DNA from 4 places in the Pantoea sp. LS15 genome. Region 3 is predicted to be linked to each of the others. Evidence: predicted binding sites of a transcription regulator. Region 3 holds the regulator's gene; each other region holds the start of a gene.
The links. The regulator CRP, encoded in region 3, controls carbon source genes, mostly activating them, when cyclic AMP is high. The targets are predictions, from matches to a motif close to ATGTGANNNNNNTCACAT.
Positions count from the first base shown of each region.

Region 1: HED65_RS13485 (PTS mannitol transporter subunit IICBA) is a predicted target of CRP. The motif match lies at 1,512-1,529, and genes of this name have one in related genera.
Region 2: HED65_RS17485 (YjcB family protein) is a predicted target of CRP. The motif match lies at 1,657-1,674, and genes of this name have one in related genera.
Region 4: deoC (deoxyribose-phosphate aldolase) is a predicted target of CRP. The motif match lies at 2,171-2,188, and genes of this name have one in related genera.

Region 1 covers NZ_JAAVXA010000008.1:67,360-70,543, reverse strand. The annotation lists gene HED65_RS13485 (PTS mannitol transporter subunit IICBA) at 1-1,328, opposite strand, end outside; gene HED65_RS13480 (DUF3302 domain-containing protein) at 1,987-2,343, shown strand; gene HED65_RS13475 (HlyD family secretion protein) at 2,346-3,184, shown strand, end outside.
Region 2 covers NZ_JAAVXA010000013.1:49,565-52,748, forward strand. The annotation lists gene HED65_RS17480 (sensor domain-containing diguanylate cyclase) at 1-1,246, opposite strand, end outside; gene HED65_RS17485 (YjcB family protein) at 1,736-2,017, shown strand; gene ssb1 (single-stranded DNA-binding protein SSB1) at 2,079-2,603, opposite strand; gene uvrA (excinuclease ABC subunit UvrA) at 2,855-3,184, shown strand, end outside.
Region 3 covers NZ_JAAVXA010000011.1:132,062-135,245, forward strand. The annotation lists gene HED65_RS16400 (YccS/YhfK family putative transporter) at 1-1,487, opposite strand, end outside; gene crp (cAMP-activated global transcriptional regulator CRP) at 1,545-2,177, opposite strand; gene HED65_RS16410 (OsmC family protein) at 2,489-2,893, shown strand; gene HED65_RS16415 (phosphoribulokinase) at 2,960-3,184, opposite strand, start outside.
Region 4 covers NZ_JAAVXA010000010.1:114,332-117,515, reverse strand. The annotation lists gene deoA (thymidine phosphorylase) at 1-1,206, opposite strand, end outside; gene deoC (deoxyribose-phosphate aldolase) at 1,261-2,040, opposite strand; gene HED65_RS15605 (YjjI family glycine radical enzyme) at 2,303-3,184, shown strand, end outside.

The sequences.
Region 1 (3,184 bases), on a different contig from region 3:
TGTGGAACCTGACGCATGGCGCGTTCGGTCAGATCGCGGTGCGTGATAACCAGGTCCACATCTGGTGGCAGGCTGTTGATGGCACTGTTGGTCACAGAGATGTTAGTCAGACCCGCATCCTGCACTTTCTTACGCAGCACACCTGCACCCATTGCGCTGGAACCCATACCGGCGTCACAGGCAACGATGATTTTACGCACGTGGCTCAGGTCGTTAGAGACATCACCAGCCGCCAGCGGTGTAGCGCCTTTGGATTCCGCTTTCATGTCGTGCATACGACGGGTAGCCGCTTCGATATCATCATCTTCTTTCACTTTGCTGGTTTTCAGCAGGATAGAAGAGACCACGAAGGAGACCGCCATTGCTGCACAGATAGCCGCGATGTTTGCGAAGTAAGCCCCTTTTGGCGTCATCGCCAGTACCGCCAGGATAGAACCCGGAGACGCCGGAGAAACCAGACCACCGCCCAGCACGCTCAGGGTGAACACACCGGTCATACCGCCGAGGATAACGGCCAGGATCAGACGCGGATTCATCAGCACGTACGGGAAGTAAATTTCGTGGATACCACCCAGGAAGTGAATGATAGCCGCACCGCCAGCAGACTGCTTCGCGCTACCGCGACCAAAGAACATGTACGCCAGCAGAACACCCATACCTGGGCCCGGGTTCGCTTCAATCAGGAAGAAGATGGATTTGCCGAGGTCATGAGACTGCTGAATACCCAGCGGTGAGAAGATACCGTGGTTGATGGCGTTGTTAAGGAACAGGATTTTCGCCGGTTCAACAAAGATAGACGCCAGCGGCAGCATGTCGTGCGCAACCATGAAGTTAACGCCTGCTGCCAGAATTTTGGACAGCACTTCAACCGCAGGGCCAATGCCGAGAAACGCCAGAATCGCCAGGATCATACCAATGATGCCTGCGGAGAAGTTGTTCACCAGCATTTCGAAGCCAGAGCGAATCTTACCGTCTACCCAGGAATCAAAGTGTTTGATTGCCCAACCACCCAGAGGACCCGCAATCATTGCGCCAAGGAACATTGGCATATCTGCACCGACAATCACACCCATGGTGGTGATTGCACCCACTACACCGCCACGGTCACCGCCCACCAGACGACCACCGGTGAAACCGATGAGCAGCGGCAGCAGATAAGTAATCATTGGGCCAACAAGTTTCGCCAGCGTTTCGTTAGGCAACCACCCTGTCGGAATGAATAATGCGGTGATGATACCCCACGCGATAAACGCGCCGATATTTGGCATCACCATGTTGCTGAGGAAACGACCAAAGCTTTGTACTTTGATCTTGAAATCGGATGACATAAAACACCCCTTCTTCTGTTTACGCTTAGGCTTGCGGCCCGAGGTTTATTGTTAATGTGAGGCGGCAGAGGTAGCCGGGCCCTGTTCATGCTGTGAAATCTGGCACTGAATCGTTCAACTGTCCAGATGACGAAAATTTGTGTGATGCGTGTCACGTAAAGGTAGGGGGTGTGGATATCAATGAAGTGATCTAAATCACAAAATAAGCGGACAAAAAAAATACGATGACGAAAAATGGAGCAGAAAGCACCCTTTTTTGTGAGTTTTGTCACATTTGATTGTGGCGGGTTTGTCTCTGTATTGTGATGTCATTCACAAAATATTTTTATGCAGATTTCTCCGGCTGTGATCCTCAACAAATTCTGTCTTGTGATTTAGCGTCAGGATGGCATGAGGCGACACAGAAAGCTAAAAAACCACTTTTCATATGTGGTATGGCGAAAAGTTAAAACGTGGATTACGCTCATATTGTAAGGTTAAGTCTATTATTATTCAGGTTATATTTTGACACGTTTATAAACTTGCATGGAGATATTATAAAAATCCATACTCCCCGGCTGCTGAAAATAGCAAGTGATTACTGTTTTTATAAAAAACTAATTAGGCTGCGTATTGTTTTATTAATTTAATGAGTTGACGTTTTTTAAGTGAGGAGAATATGTTTCTCAACTATTTTGCGCTGGGCGTATTGATTTTTGTTTTCCTGGTCCTTTTTTACGGCGTCATCGCCATTCATGACATCCCGTATAATATGGCCAAAAAGCGTAACCATCCCCATGCCGATGCGATTCATACGGCAGGATGGATCAGCCTGTTTACGCTCCATGCCATTTGGCCGTTCCTGTGGATCTGGGCCACGCTGTACCGTGAAGATCGCGGCTGGGGGATGCAGAACCACATCGTGAAGCCTGATGAGGTTCCCGGTATGGATGAACTGACCAAACGCGTGGCGGAGCTTGAACAAAAGCTGGCAGCGGTAAAACCCACTGCTGATAAGAACACGCTGGAGCACTAATCATGGATCTGTTGATTATTCTGACCTATGTGGCATTTGCCTGGGCTATCTTTAAAATATTCCGTATTCCCGTTAACCAGTGGACGCTCGCCACCGCGACATTAGGCGGGATATTTATTGTTGCGGGACTAATCCTGCTAATGAACTATAACCACCCGTATACCTTTACGGCTCAAAAGGCGGTTATTTCTATTCCGATTACGCCGCAGGTTACCGGGGTGGTCAGTGAAGTGACTGATAAAAATAATCAGCTCATTAAAAAGGGTGAAGTGTTATTTAAACTTGATCCAGGTCGCTATCAGGCGCGTGTAGACAGACTCCAGGCTGACCTGGTGACTGCGACGCACAATATCGACAACCTTAAGGCACAACTGTCGGAAGCGGTCGCCAATACCACGCGGGTGTCTGCGGAACGCGATCGTCTGTATAAAGATTATCAGCGCTACCTGAAAGGCAGCCAGGCAAAGGTTAACCCGTTCTCTGAAAGCGATATCGACAATGCGCGTCAGAACTATCTGGCACAAGATGCGCTGGTTAAAGGCTCTGTAGCCGAACAGACACAAATCCAGACTCAGTTAGACAGCATGGTTAACGGTGAGCAATCTCAGGTTGCCTCTCTGCGTGCTCAGCTTGCCGAAGCCAAATACAACCTGGAACAGACAGTGGTGCGTGCGCCAAGCAATGGCTATATCACCCAGGTGCTGATTCGTCCGGGGACCTATGCCGCGGCGCTGCCTCTGCGTCCGGTTATGGTCTTTATCCCGGAACAGAAACGTCAGATTGTGGCGCAGTTCCGTCAGAACTCATTGCTGCGTCTGAAACCGGGTGATGAGGCCGAAGT
Region 2 (3,184 bases), on a different contig from region 3:
CAACCCTCAGCGGTTTGGTTTTTAGCGTGGTATGCAGCCTGGCGGACAGTTGCGCCGCGTCATGACCATGAGTTTGCGCCAGCAGAAGCAAAAACTCCTCCCCTCCCACGCGCCCTAATGCAGAATCTGAAGGGGCTAACTCACGGATACAATCACAAAAGTGAAGAAGCGCCGCATCGCCTACCTGGTGTCCCCACTCATCATTGATTTGTTTGAAAAAATCCAGGTCAAACATCAGGACACAAAAATGGCTGTTAGCCTCCCGCCTGGCATTTGCTGATTGAGCAAGTTCCAGTTGCTGCAAAATCGCCGAACGGTTAAAACAGCCGGTGAGATCGTCAATCGTGGCTTTCACTTCCAACCGCTGCTCTGCTTTCTTTCGCTCGGTAATGTCGAGCCCAATATTCAGGATAGAGTTGTCCGGCAACAGTATGTTTGACCACAATACGGTCAACTGCGTACCGTCTTTACGTAGTGGATGCCACTCATACATGTCCTTGAGGGGAGAGATATTTACCGACTCTCTTACCCGACGCCGCTCTTCAGGATCGGGGTAAAACAGCGAGAGCGGATCGGCATGAGCCCCGATCTCCGCCATCGTCCAGCCAAATACTTTTTCACACTCGGCATTCCACAACACGCAGCGGTTAAATTTGTCGAAAGAATTCATTAAAACCGGAGCCCGCTCAAACAGGGTCTTATATTGTGTCACGACACGCTGCATTTCCTGTGCGGTTTTCTCGCGGGCAATAATTTCCTCAAAATAGTCTTTTAATTTTTCGACCAGCACCACGACGATATTTTTCAGGATTGGCAGAGAATACAATTTCTCATCAAATGCCAGAAAGAAATATCCCCTGCAATGCCAGTTATGGGTCGAAAGTTTGCATAGTACACCGCTTTGCAATTGCGTATAGCCAGGGTGCTGCGGAGGAAATAAGGCGCGACCAATCTTCTCTTTCCAGTAGACCACCCGCCATGACCGGTGATGCCGCTGTAACAGGGCTCCCGCCAGAAAATCGGCGACTTCAAAAGAGTGGCAGGCTACATCACCCGCGCAGACCACACGGTGCAGTCCGTCATTATCATTAACGCTAACCCAGGCAAGGCTTGCCCCCAGAGATCGATTGATCGTCTCCAGCATTTCTGCCAGTGAACACTGAGTGTGAAGCTGGGGCATCAACTTAGCCAGTGCATGCAAAGCCTGCATGCTGTCATTGACAATCTCACATCGTTTTTTTTTCATCTTTTCGCCGATTATCACGCGATAAACCGGACGCAACTTTCTTCAGATTCAAAAACTGGTCAGCCAAAGCTGGAGGCTGAATATCAGCACAGCGAAATGAAACGACTGTTGTGTGTAATTAAAAACGGACAAATAAATAAAATAACAATAAAATTCAAAAACCTGAAAGGTTAGCTGCGAGTAAATTAATATGTCCACTCAAGCATAATCCATACGTTTATTGCTGTAAACGCTGTACAACAGGCGCCGTCTTGCAGAGGTTTTGCTATCTCAATGAATTCGTTATGAAGAGCAGGGGAAAAGGGTTTCTTAGCCTGCAAAGATATATTTTCTTTCTGATACCTCCCCCTTTCATTCAGTTGTGAATCCTCCCATTTTCACACCTCTGACTCTGGCGAATAAATCATCAAGTGTGATATAGTTCACATATCTTGTGTAATAATAAACACTGTTTCATTCAGTGAGTCTGTTTTGTAGAGGATGGGTTTTATGGCAACCATTACTACCAGCATGGTTCTCTTACGCTGGCCGTTGTTGAGTGCGGTATTGATGTTTTTAGCCAGCACGCTGAACATTCAGTTTCGTAAGTCTGATTACGCTGGCCTTGCTATCATCAGCACTCTGTTGGGGTTAGGCGCAGCTTGCTGGTTTGCCACTGGTCTTCTTGGCATCACCCTGCTGGACATTGCCGCCGTCTGGGAAAATATTAAAGTGGTGATGGTTGAAGCAATGAGCCACACACCGCCAGACTGGCCGATGGTGATTACCTGATCCCTTACGGAATAAAAAAACCCAGACTATTGTCTGGGTTTTTTGTTTGGATATCAGAGGATCAGAACGGAATATCGTCGTCGAAATCCATTGGTGGTTCGTTAGACGGTGCAGGAGCAGACTGCTGCTGCGGGCGAGACTGTGCGCCGCCGCTAAACTGGTTGCCACCCTGCGGCTGCTGAGGCTGACCCCAACCGCCCTGCTGCTGGCCACCACCTGCTGGTGCGCCACCACCCTGACGGCCACCCAGCATCTGCATGGTGCCGCCAACGTTTACCACCACTTCAGTAGTGTATTTCTCAGCGCCGGACTGATCGGTCCATTTGCGGGTACGCAGCTGGCCTTCGATATAAACCTGAGAACCTTTACGCAGATATTCACCGGCCACTTCTGCCAGTTTGCCAAACAGCACAACACGGTGCCATTCAGTCTGCTCTTTCATCTCACCGGTCGCTTTATCACGCCAGGATTCGGAAGTAGCCAGCGTAATGTTGGCAACTGCGCCACCACTCGGCATGTAGCGTACTTCCGGGTCCTGGCCCAGATTACCGACGAGAATCACCTTGTTTACGCCTCTGCTGGCCATGTTCGTGTCTCCTGAATACGTTTCTTAATAGTGTAAACGCGCGAGTGTACCATTTCCATGCTGCATTTTGATAGCTGCGAGATGGATTCCAGAGTTCTCGTGCGAACGCTACATTGTTACATAGCCAATCGGAAAATGCATTCCAATACTGTATATTCAAACAGGTTAAATTGTGTCATAATTAGCCGTTTCTGACAGCCGTTTGTCCTTCAAACAAACCAGGCAATCCGTGTTCCAACCGGGAAAGGTGAATGGATAAGATCGAAGTTCGGGGCGCCCGCACCCACAATCTCAAGAATATCAACCTCATAATCCCTCGCGACAAACTCATCGTCGTGACCGGGCTTTCGGGGTCTGGCAAATCCTCACTGGCTTTCGACACTTTATATGCCGAAGGACAGCGTCGTTACGTTGAATCACTCTCTGCGTACGCACGTCAGTTCCTGTCGCTGATGGAAAAACCGGATGTCGACCATATTGAAGGGTTGTCCCCTGCCATCTCCATTGAGCAGAAGTCTACCTCGCATAACCCGCGTTCAACGGTCGGTACCATTACCGAAATTCACGACTACCTGCGTCTG
Region 3 (3,184 bases):
ATCAGACAGCCAATCAGGGTATCGATCAGTCTGGCGACAATAAACTGTTCGCCATTGAGCGTGAGCAGTTGCAGGGTGTATACCGCCGTTACCGTAAAGCCCACCATCGCCCAGCCGTAGTTTTTGCGGATAATCAGGTAGCTTACCAGCGTAATTATCAGCATTCCCGCCAGGGTATAGCCTTCCGGCACGTGAAAGTGCAGCGTGACGCCTGCGATAATCAGCCCGGCCATCGTTCCGCCCGCCCGGTGCAGTATACGCACGCGCGTGGCGCCGTAGCCGTTCTGGGTGACAAACAGCACGGTCATTAAGATCCAGTAGGGTTTTGGCAGATGCAGCGCCATGCCCATCAGGCTGGCGGTACTGAGCATGACGCTAATCCGTGCGGCGTTGCGCAGAGCGGACGATTTAAGAGACAGATAGCTTCTGAGCGCCGGCAGTAACGGCAGACGTTTTTGTTTATCGGCCATGAGATCGCGGGGATAAAGCGGACGTTGCGTGCGCAACACACGGGCGATACGGCTGAAATGCCAGGCGGCAAACTGACCCACCGGGTTGTCCTCATGCTGGCGGGCAATTTTCTCCAGCGCGCCGAGCTGTTTTTCCATGTTAAAACGCGTGGGATAGCGGTGATATAAAATGTCATCAGCCAGCACTCTCAGACGCGCGGAGACGGTTTGCGCATTCCAGCGGATCACCGCTTCGGCATGACTGCGCTCGACCAGCTTTTGCACTTCCTGAGGATGGTGCAGGCTCACGGAAATATGCTCTTGCAGATCCAGCCCCACCTGGAAGATACGCAGCAGCCGTTTGTATTCGTGATTCTTGTTGGCGGCGAGCATATGCAGTTGCTGATAGCACTGGCTGATCAGATCCACCACCTTTTGCTGGCGTGTCAGCAGCGGCGGCAACGATTTTTCCGGATCGGTGTGCTGGGTAAGCAGGGTGTATTTGGCCTCGCAGTAATCAGCAAGCTGCACATAGAGCAGGCTCAATGATTCACGCAGGGGCTGTTCCCGCCACAGCCAGAACCAGAACCAGTTAAACAGCCCATACCACAGCGTACCCAGGGCGTAGATCAGGAGCGGCTCCCACACCGGCATGTTCCCCGCAAGGCTCAGCGTGAAGATGGCCGCAATCAGTGAGGCGGGAAGCAGGCGCGCATGAAGGGCGCTGATTTCGGCAGTGACGCCGAGCGTCATCGCCAGCACGGTCAGGATCAACGGCAGCGGAATATCGCGGGCCAGTAAAAGCTGCACGGCGAGGCTACAGCCAGCAAACAGCGAGCCGCCAATAATCAGACGTTTAAAAAAGCGCTTATGCGGTGTGTCCAGGCCGGCAATGTTGCAGCAGGCGGGCACAAGAGAAAACAGCAGACCTTGCTGAAGATGTCCAAGGATAAGGCCCACGGCCACAGGAAGACACAACACCAGCGTTTGTCGCAGTGCGTAGTTAACTTCCGGGTGATAAATCAGCCTGCGCCACATGGGGAAGAAAGACAAAAACGGCGTGACACCTTGCGATGGCACGCCGTCTGAGTGGAATTAACGCGTTCCGTAGACCACGATGGTTTTACCATGGGCGGAGATCAGGTTCTGATCTTCCAGCATTTTCAGAATACGGCCCACTGTTTCACGGGAGCAGCCGACGATCTGGCCGATCTCCTGACGGGTAATTTTAATCTGCATGCCATCAGGGTGGGTCATCGCATCAGGTTGTTTTGCCAGGTTCAGCAGAGTCTGTGCGATACGGCCGGTAACGTCCAGGAAGGCGAGGTTACCCACTTTCTCGGATGTTACCTGCAGACGGCGAGCCATCTGGGAAGAAAGACGCATCAGGATATCAGGGTTAACCTGAATCAACTGACGGAATTTCTTGTAAGAAATTTCAGCCACTTCACATGCTGTCTTTGCGCGAACCCAGGCGCTACGTTCCTGGCCTTCTTCAAACAGGCCCAGTTCACCGATGAAATCGCCTTGGTTCAGATAAGAAAGGATCATCTCTTTCCCTTCTTCATCTTTGATCAGCACTGCCACCGAGCCTTTTACGATGTAATACAACGTTTCCGCTTTTTCACCCTGGTGAATCAGCGTGCTCTTCGATGGGTACTTATGAATGTGGCAATGAGACAAGAACCATTCGAGAGTCGGGTCTGTTTGCGGTTTGCCAAGCACCATGCGCTGTTATCCTCTGTTATAAGCTGTCACCAGAGTCATCAGATGCATCCGGACTCTGGGGTTGCAATCGAATTCTTACCCATACCCTGGGAAGTCGGCTATCGTAACGTTTCGCAGCCAGTAAAGTTTGATGTCCTCTGCATACATGTGTAACGTCAATGTATTACTGTAGCATCCTGAGTGTTTTAGCATAGCTTTCGCCGCGTGTCTCCTGGTGTCTCGCTTCAGCATGATGCAGGTCGCCTTCCATTGCGAGAAATGTAACGCACACGTAATCTGTCACCAAAAATGCAACGTTGGAGTTAATGAATATGCAAGCGCGCGTGAAATGGGTTGAAGGGTTAACATTCCTGGGCGAGTCCGCTTCAGGACACCAGGTTTTGATGGATGGTAACTCCGGCGATAAAGCGCCAAGCCCGATGGAGATGGTATTGATGGCTGCTGGTGGATGCAGCGCAATTGATGTGGTGTCGATTCTGCAGAAAGGTCGTCAGGATGTGACGGATTGCGAAGTTAAACTCACGTCGGAACGCCGTGAAGAGGCGCCACGCCTGTTCACCCATATTAACCTGCACTTTGTGGTCACCGGTAAGGAACTGAAAGACGCGGCAGTTTCGCGTGCGGTGGACCTGTCTGCCGAGAAGTACTGCTCTGTGGCGTTAATGCTGGAGAAAGCGGTAAAAATCACCCATTCGTATGAAGTGATCGAGGCGTGATTGGTGGGGCATCGTGCGTGTAGATGCCCTCACCCTAACCCTCTCCCGTTGGGAGAGGGAATATGATCACGCGATCTGCTTCCCTTCCATCAACCGCTTCACCAGCGGCGTCATGATGAGTTCCATCGCCAGCCCCATTTTCCCGCCCGGCACCACCAGGGTATTCATGTGGGAAATGAACGAGCCCTGCAACATCGCCAGTAACCACGGGTAATCAATGCCTTCGAGGTTGCGGAAATGGATCACCACAAAACTCTCATCCAGCGACGGGATGCTTTTTGCCGCGAATGG
Region 4 (3,184 bases), on a different contig from region 3:
GATCACCGCCAGCGGACGTTGTCCGTCAACGCTGTCGCCCAGTCGGGCCATATCGGTAAAGCCGACGCTGTAATCAATCATGTCCGATGCCTGGCGACGACCGCCGCCCATTGAGACAACCGCCATGCCGAGTGCACGGGTATCCATGGCTGACACAAAGCCTTCGCTATCGGCATAAACCGCTTTGCTGAGCGTCGCCGTTGGCAGGTATTTCACATAGTTTTCCACGAAATCGGTAGGACCTTTCTGCGCCGCCACCATGCGGCCAAAGATCTCCGCCGCTTTGCCGTTATCCAGCACCGCCTGCAGTTTCGCGCGCGCGTCTGCATCATCTTTGGCAAGCTTGCCGGAGATTAACATCTCAACGCACAGCGCCATGGTGACGTCGAACAGACGTGGGTTGCGGTATTCACCAGTCAGGAACTGTACAGCCTCACGCACTTCAACCGCGTTACCGGCACTGGAGGCCAGGACCTGGTTCATGTCGGTGAGCAGTGCTGTGGTGCGCACGCCGGCACCGTTGGAGACGCCAACGATCGCTTCGGCAAGCTGGGCAGAAAGTTCATAGGTTGGCATAAAGGCGCCGCTACCTACTTTTACATCCATCACCAGCGCGTCAAGCCCTTCGGCCAGTTTCTTCGCCAGGATAGAGGCGGTGATCAGCGGGATGGAGTCAACGGTCGCGGTGATATCGCGGGTGGCATAGAAACGCTTATCTGCCGGAGCAAGAGAGCTGGTCTGGCCGATAATCGCCACACCAACGTCTTTAATAATGTCGCGGAAGCGGTTGTCATCCGGGAAGATATCGAAGCCCGGAATGGCTTCCAGTTTGTCGAGCGTACCACCGGTATGGCCGAGGCCGCGCCCGGAGATCATCGGGATGTAACCCCCACAGGCTGCCACCATTGGGCCGAGCATCAGGGAAGTCACATCACCTACGCCACCTGTGGAGTGCTTGTCCACAATCGGGCCGTTAAGGTTCAGGCTCTTCCAGTCGAGAACGGTTCCTGAATCTCGCATCGCCATCGTCAGCGAGACCCGCTCAGGCATCGACATATCGTGGAAGAAAATGGTCATCGCCAGCGCAGCGATCTGCCCTTCAGAGACGGTGTTATCACGAATGCCGTTGATAAAGAAGCGGATCTCTTCGTCGCTTAATGCATGACCATCACGTTTTTTACGAATAATTTCTTGTGCGAGAAACACGGTAACCTCCCGAAATAAGCCGGGATCGCTTCGCGTCACCCGGCAATTCAAACCTTAGTAGCTGCTTGCGCTCTTACCATCGCCGTGACCCAGCGCTTTCAGCAGGCTGGCCAGCAGGCTGGATGCACCAAAGCGATAGTGACGGGAATCTGCCCATTCAGCGCCGAACAGTTCATCCGCAATGGCCAGGAACTGCTGTGCATCTTCCGCGGTGCGTACGCCGCCCGCTGGTTTAAAACCAACAGTTTTGGACACGCCCATATCGCGGATAACTTCCATCATGATGCGTGCGCTTTCCGGGGTGGCATTCACTGGCACTTTACCGGTAGAGGTTTTGATGAAATCAGCACCCGCTTTGATGGAGATTTCAGATGCTTTACGAATCAGGGCTTCTTCTTTCAGCTCACCGGTTTCGATGATCACTTTCAGCAGTACGTTTGCCGCAGCACACGCGTCTTTACAGGCTTTCACCAGGTCAAAACCGACCTGCTCGTTACCCGCGATCAACGCACGGTATGGGAATACCACGTCAACTTCATCTGCACCGTAAGCAATAGCTGCGCGAGTTTCTGCCAGCGCAATCTCGATATCGTCGTTGCCGTGCGGGAAGTTAGTCACGGTTGCAATACGCACGTCCGGCGTGCCCTGCTCTTTCAGCGTCTTACGGGCAATCGGGATAAAGCGCGGGTAAATACAGATAGCTGCGGTGTTACCGACGGGCGTTTTCGCCTGATGGCACAGGGCGATGACTTTTTCATTGGTGTCGTCATCGTTCAGGGTGGTCAGGTCCATCAGTTTCAACGCGCGCAGGCTGCTTGCAGTTAAATCGGTCATAACATTCTCCAACGGCAGTGCCGTATAAATTTTACCTTGCGGGTCTGTGAGTATTCTAACATTCACCCGCATCTACACTTCGACATTCATCACAGTTAATGAAAACTACGTACAAATTTGCATTACTGTAATGAGATCTTCTTCAAACTTTATCGTGCTAATTGCCGACTAAAGCAGCAATACCCCCTGTCGGATCAAAAGCCATAACAGGCTGGCTTCCTACAATCCGTTCATCATCCGCAGAATAATCAAGGAAGCGATCATGTCCCACTCCAGCCCCGACGCCCTGCAACAACGTTGCCAGCACATTGTGACAAGCCCGGTGTTAACCCCGGAACAAAAACGTCATTTCCTGGCGCTGGAAGCGGAAAACAACCTGCCTTATCCGGAACTCCCTCAGGCTGCGCGCGCCGCGCTGGACGAGGGTTTTATCTGCGATATGTTCGAAGGCCACGCACCCTACAAACCCCGCTATGTTCTGCCGGATTATGCTAAATTTCTGGCCAACGGCTCAGAATGGCTGGAGCTGGAAGGCGCGAAAGACCTGGATGACGCCCTTTCACTACTCACCATCCTTTACCACCATGTTCCATCCGTAACATCCATGCCTGTTTATCTGGGTCATCTTGATGTGTTACTGCAACCATATGTTAGAATTCTAACACAAGAAGAAGTTGATAGCCGAATAAAACGTTTCTGGCGCTATCTCGACCGAACGCTGCCGGATGCGTTTATGCACGCAAACATCGGGCCTGCTGACGGCCCCATCACCCGTGCAATTCTGCGTGCCGATGCAGAGCTGAAGCAGGTCGCGCCAAACCTCACCTTTATCTACGATCCAGATATTACCCCGGACGATTTACTGCTTGAGGTGGCAAAAAACATATGTAAATGCAGTAAACCGCATATTTCTAATGGCCCAATTAATGATAAAATTTTCACAAAAGGCCGTTACGGCGTGGTGAGTTGTTACAACTCCCTGCCGCTTGCAGGCGGTGGGAGCACCCTTGTACGCCTTAACCTCAAAACCATTGCTGAACGCAGCACATCCATTGAAGACTTCTTCACCCGCACGCTCCCGCATTACTGCCAGCAGCAAATTGCTATCATCGATGCACGCTGCGGTTTCCTGTATGAGCAATCT